Regions from separate parts of the Paenibacillus ottowii genome, predicted to be linked through region 2. Evidence: predicted binding sites of a transcription regulator. Region 2 holds the regulator's gene; the other holds the start of a gene.
What was found. Region 2 encodes NrdR, which represses ribonucleotide reductase genes. Its sites were predicted from a motif close to AACACNATATATNGTGTT; they were not measured.
Positions count from the first base shown of each region.

Region 1: nrdI (class Ib ribonucleoside-diphosphate reductase assembly flavoprotein NrdI) is a predicted target of NrdR. The motif match lies at 2,182-2,199, and genes of this name have one in related genera.

Region 1 is NZ_CP191577.1:3,831,077-3,834,240, reverse strand. It holds gene nrdE (class 1b ribonucleoside-diphosphate reductase subunit alpha) at 1-1,669, opposite strand, end outside; gene nrdI (class Ib ribonucleoside-diphosphate reductase assembly flavoprotein NrdI) at 1,656-2,015, opposite strand; gene ACQQ6X_RS17760 (DUF2500 domain-containing protein) at 2,424-2,789, shown strand; gene ACQQ6X_RS17755 (GNAT family N-acetyltransferase) at 2,847-3,164, shown strand, end outside.
Region 2 is NZ_CP191577.1:3,978,741-3,981,904, reverse strand. It holds gene ACQQ6X_RS18535 (MntP/YtaF family protein) at 1-111, shown strand, start outside; gene coaE (dephospho-CoA kinase) at 122-718, shown strand; gene ACQQ6X_RS18525 (lytic transglycosylase domain-containing protein) at 715-1,278, shown strand; gene ACQQ6X_RS18520 (alpha/beta-type small acid-soluble spore protein) at 1,397-1,621, opposite strand; gene nrdR (transcriptional regulator NrdR) at 1,727-2,194, shown strand; tRNA gene ACQQ6X_RS18510 (tRNA-Ala) at 2,324-2,399, shown strand; tRNA gene ACQQ6X_RS18505 (tRNA-Lys) at 2,411-2,483, shown strand; partial or broken gene ACQQ6X_RS18500 (MerR family transcriptional regulator) at 2,972-3,088, opposite strand.

The sequences.
Region 1 (3,164 bases), 150 kb from region 2:
CTTTCAGTTTGTCCCAGTCCGCTGGAGTCGGAATATAAATATCCTTGAACAGCTCTTGCACGCGTGCCGTTGTTGGACGATAATCGGTGTTCAGATATCGGTCAAAATATACACCTGTCGCATAATCCGATTCCTCAAATCCATAAAAGCTTTGTCCGGCTGCTTTTGCGATTTCCATACTCTTTTCGATGGAATGATAGTTCATCGTCATGAAGAAGGTACGGACAAAATCCTTCGCTTCATTGCTTTCATATGCAATTTTATTCTTGGCAAGGTAGCCGTGCAGATTCATGACACCTAGACCAACGGAATGCATTTCACGGTTCGCTTTCGCAACACCTGGTGCATTAGCCACTTGGGTCATATCGCTGACCGAAGTGAGAGCAATCATACCTTCGTGAACGGACTCGCGGATTTTGCCGTGCTCCATCACATTTACAATGTTCAGGGAAGCCAGGTTACAGCTTACATCCCGGCGAATAATATCCTGTTGTCCATAATCGGCAATCTCAGAAGTTTCCTGTAGCTGGAAGATTTCCGTGCACAGGTTTGACATTTTGATTTGGCCCACGTTTTTAAGAGCATGCGCCTGATTGGCGTTACTCTTATTCATAATATATGGATATCCAGATTCCAACTGAATCATGGCAATTTTCGTCAGCATATCACGTGCGCTCATCGCTACTTTTTTCTTCACTCGATCGTCGGCGAGCAGCGTGTCATACATTACATCCAAGTCCATGTCGTCCAAATGCGTTCCATAAGCTTTGAACACACTATAAGGAGCAAATACATGCAGCGGTTCGTTATCCTGAGCCAGCTTGTAAAAGCGGTTCGGCACCAGCAATCCGATCGACAGTGTCTTGAGACGTACTCTTTCGTCAGCATTGATTTTTTTACTATCCAGGAACTCCAGCACGTCCCATCCAAAAATATTGTAATAGGCTGCGCCGGAGCCTTTGCGTTGCCCCATTTGGTCCGCGTAGGAGAAGCCGTCTTCCATCAGCTTGAGCACAGGCATAATGCCTTTGGCTGCACCTTCTACACCTTTAATCGCTTCGCCGCGTGACCGCAGCTTCGACAGGTTAACCGCCACACCGCCGCCGATTTTGGATAATTGCATGCAAGTGTTCAGTACATAGTTGATCGAGTTCAGAGAGTCGTCCATTTCAAGCAGGAAGCAGGATACCAATTCTCCCCGGCGGCTTTTGCCTGCGTTCAGGAAGGTAGGTGTTGCTGGCTGAAGACGTTGTTCCATCATCGAGCGGGCCAACAGGCGTGCCGTATCAGCGTTGCCGCGTCCCAAATGCAGGGCGACAGCAGCCACCCGGTCAGGATAGTGCTCCAGATAGACTTTACGGTCATTACTCTTCAGTGCATAGTCAGTATAGAACTTGGATGCTGCCATATAGGAAGGAAATTTAAAATCGTAGCTATGAGTGATATGGAAAATATCATTAATTTCATCAGCCGTATAGCTGTTATAGAAATTTTCGTAATAATCATTCTCAATCATATACAGCACTTGAGCAGCTGTGTCAGCAAACTTCAAGCTCCGTTCTTGAACTTCCTTCATAAATTCTGCCACAGCCTCTTGGTCCTTTTCCAATTGGAAAAAGCCGTCAGTATCGCGTTTCATCAACATGTTGTTCAATTCAATATGCCGCAACTCGGCTCACCTCCTGCTTAAAACGCTCTACATCTCCGAACGTTCCAGATAATTCAAATTTGCTAATCACCGGGACATTATAATGGTCGGCAATCAAATCTGCACTTTTGGCAAATTTCTCACCCCAGTTGCGGTTGCCGCTTGCAGCTACACCAACAAGGTTTTGTGCATTTTTTTTCAAAAAGGAAGATACCTTCTCAGGTATCTGCCCAAACCCGGTAGTATATGTAATGAGTACGTAAGGTTCTTCTATAGTCATTTGCTCCTCAATCTGAACCGCCGGAAGCTTGAGCTTGTTTATAAATCTTTTTACATTGCCAGTCTTGGAATCATAAGCAATCAGCATGGTGTGCAACCTCCTTAACAATTAACGAAAAAAAGAAAACGGCATTGCCAAGAGACTCATCATACCTGTAATCCCTTGCTGGCTGCGCCATTTAAAATTTTTGACTCTATATTTACATGTATTTTCATACCTGTATCTTCAAGATATCGGGCATAAATACGTTTTTTACACTATATTTAGAGTACATTCTCTATTTTATATCTATATATAGTTTTGTCAATCGGTCTAGAGAGGCCCAGAGGACCCATATCGGGTGTAAGTCCAAGCAGGGTGCGGAAAAGAGCGAAAGAACTTTTTTTTCGTAAGTATGTTAAAAAAGTATTGGAGTTTTTGAGGCTTAGGATGTACCATTTGTCAATGGGTAATAGATTGGAAAATTTACATTTTACTGTAGAAAGGATGAAGTAGATGGGAAGTAGTTTTTTTATGGAATTTCAATCGTTTAATATGATCTTTTTTATCGTGCTTGGACTTATTGCTATTGTAATCATTACGGGGATTGTGAAAACGATCGGAGCAGGCCTTTCCAATCAAGAAGCCGAACAGGTCCAACGTTCATGCAAGGTTGTGGATAAGCGAACGAGAGTGCGTGGGGGATCAGGCGATTTTTCAGCTTCGACCGACTACTATATCACCTTTGAGTTTGAAGGAGGTGAACGTAAGGAGCTGAAGGTAAAGGGTACGGACTTCGGAATGATTGTGATCGGGGATCGCGGGGAGGTTCATTATAAAGGGACACGATTTTTGGAGTTTGTTAGAGTAGTGGAAGCGTAAGGTTGACCGGAAAGCTAGTGTACTACTTGAAAATACATATTAGGGAGGAAGCTGACGATGCCACATATCATTGGAGCACGAATTGTATTAAGAGAGTACCGCCAGGAGGATATACCTGATATCCGAAGATGGGTTAATGACCCAGCAATCACACATGGTTTAAGCGACGTATTTATCTATCCGCATTCACAGGCTAATAGTGAATCGTTTGTACAGATGATGATTGACGGCAACTCTGAAATCAAGGGCTTTGTCATTGCACATAAAGACACATTGGACTATATTGGACAACTTGATTTATTCAAAATCAACTGGGTGAATCGGCACGCCACGCTTGGGATTGTGATCGGGCGCGACAGTGACCTGGGCAAGGGC
Region 2 (3,164 bases):
ATTGCTGGTATGAAGGCAGGGTTTTTCCTGTCAGCATTTCGATTTATGAAGGCGCTCGGTGTATTGCCGGCATTATTATTAATTATGATGGGCATATTGAAGCTGTTATGAGGTGAAAAGCATGAATATCGGATTAACCGGAGGGATCGCTACCGGAAAAAGCACCGTATCGGCTCTTTTGGTCGCCAAGGGTGCGCTGCTGATCGACGCAGATGCCATTGCCCGGGAAGTCATGCTTCCGGGGCATCCGGTGCTAGCGGCGGTCATACAGCATTTTGGACAAGCAATAGTGAATAATGACGGAACCCTGCACCGTAAAAAACTGGGAGAGATTGTATTCGGAGACCCTGGACAGCGACAGGCACTTAACGATATTACACATCCTGCGATTCGTGAGGAAATGCGTCTGCGCATGGAAGCTTATGAACGGGAGCAGCCGCACAAGCTTGTTTTGGCCGATATCCCGTTAATGTATGAATCTGGGCTGGAGAACTTGTACGAGGAAATTATGGTTGTATATGTACCGCGTGATGTTCAGCTCCGGCGCCTGATGCTCAGAGACGGTCTAACAGAAGAGCAAGCCGAACTTCGCTTGTCGGCACAAATGGATATCGAGCAGAAAAAAAAATTGGCTGATATTGTTATTGATAATAGCGGAACACAGGCTGAGACAAAGCGGCAAATTGATCAGTTTTGGCAACGAAAGGGACTTGCATGAACATTTTACGTAAGAAAAGAGTCCTGCTGACTTTGTTTGTCGGATTTGTCCTGATTCTGTTCCTCAACTCCAATTGGATGTCATGGTTTTACCCGATTCAATATAAGGATGAGATTCGGCAGTATTCTCAGACATATGAAGTGGACCCGTTTTTGGTGGCGTCTATTATCCGCGTAGAAACAAACTTTAAAACCAGTAAACAGTCACACAAGGGTGCGCTCGGGCTTATGCAGATTATGCCAAATACCGCAAATTGGATTATGGACAGTGCCCAGATTCAAAAGGTGCCGCTGGAAAGTGTCAAGCACGAGCCTGGCACCAACATTGAGCTGGGAACCTGGTATCTGCATAGCCTGTCTATGAAGTTTCAGGATAATCCTGTGGCCATCATAGCTGCTTATAATGCCGGGCCAGGTAAAGTTCAGGAATGGCTGGATCAGGGGGTGTGGGATGGCAAAGAAGAGTCCATCAAGCAAATCCCTTTTGGTGAGACGCGGCATTATGTACAGCGAGTCATCTATTACTACAGGCAATATACCAAAATTTATGGCCAGTTTTAGGTGACAAGTTAATGACAATATGAGCCTTTTCGCTTTAAAATGAAAAAAAGCGCAGGACAGGCTGTTTTTAGCAGCCTATCCCTACACTTTTTCGTATTACTTCTGATTATTACCGAGATTATTGATATTGACCTGCCAATTGTTGTTCGGCGATCGTTACGAGGCGTTTGGTGATGTAGCCCCCGATCGAACCGTTCTCATAGGAAGTCATGTTACCTTGGTATCCATCTTGAGGAATGCTGATACCCAGCTCTTGAGCGATTTCATATTTCATTTGCTCCAGAGCACCGGAGGATCTGCTGACTACCAGGTTGTTGGAGTTGCCATTGTTTCCTTGTGCCATTGTTGTTCACCTCCTCGCGACGTGGTAAACATATTATGATCCGTTTCGACAAAATTATTACTTAAAAGCTTCGGGAATTTATTGGAAAAAGGAAGTGATGAGATTATGAAATGCCCGTATTGTGCTTACAATGGCACGAAAGTGTTGGATTCGCGTCCAGCAAATGATAATAAGTCCATCCGCCGCCGTCGTGAATGCGAACAGTGTGCCAGGCGCTTTACCACCTTCGAGATGGTGGAAGAGACTCCCCTAATGGTCATCAAAAAAGATGGCAGCCGTGAAGAGTTTAGCCGTGATAAAATGCTGCGTGGACTCATTCGAGCCTGTGAGAAGCGCCCAGTGTCTGTTGAGCAGCTCGATCTGATCGTATCCCAGGTGGAAAACGCCATCCGCAACACAGCGGCCACAGAGGTGGATAGCCAGCAGATTGGTGAGCTGGTCATGGAACAACTCTATCCTGTGGATGAAGTCGCCTACGTTCGCTTTGCGTCCGTCTATCGGCAATTCAAAGACATCAATATGTTTATGAAGGAGCTGAAAACACTGTTATCCAAAGATACAGACAGCGACTGATCGCTGACTGTATCTTTTAGGGCCGTGGTGAGAAAAATTTTATAATTTTTTTATAAAACTATTGACACAGGGTCAAATATTTTATATGATATAGAAGTCGCTTGAAACGTTAAATAAATTGCTTGTGACGGGGCCTTAGCTCAGCTGGGAGAGCGCATCGCTGGCAGCGATGAGGTCAGGGGTTCGATCCCCCTAGGCTCCACCAAATTTTATTATGGACTCTTAGCTCAGTTGGTAGAGCAGTTGACTCTTAATCAATTGGTCCAGGGTTCGAGTCCCTGAGAGTCCATCCTTTAGAAAAAACGGCAGAGATGCCGTTTTTTGTTGTTTATATATCTATTTTTGGTCTAACCAAGGACAGATATGGGTGGAATGAGCGTTTATGGAAAAAAAGAATATCATCATTTAACGCTGACTAACAAAATCGCCGAGAATTTGTAGATAATCACTATTTACCAATTGCCTGGGGACCAATACGGCGGTTAAGAAGGTTAGGGACTTGGAATGCGCGATTTGCTCATTCATCATAGAATGGTCAGCTTTCGGGATATGAATGACAGACAGCAGCTCTGAAGGGATCTTTTTGCGATATACTTGCTCGGTGTCTTTTACATCTACGTTAATATCTTTTTCCGCTAAAACTAAAAGTACAGGTGAATTAAAGTAGCTTAATTCTTCAGTAGAATCAGAACGGAAATTTATGCCTATAAAGCTCCATCTTTCTTTGGGAATGATATCGTCAGGATCGGCTATGCTTAGGTATTCTTCATAGGAAGCCTGATTTTCATCTGCGTATAACGGATACAGGATACCTTTTTCTTCAAAATATCGCAGCTGATGTACAGATACATTCATGAGCTCAGCAAGCTGGCTGATCGTAATGTGTTTTTTCAATAACAGGTCTCCTTACTAATAATTAAAATTGGAACTTCACTATAAACCTTAGGTCAGACCTAAGGTCAATAGAAAA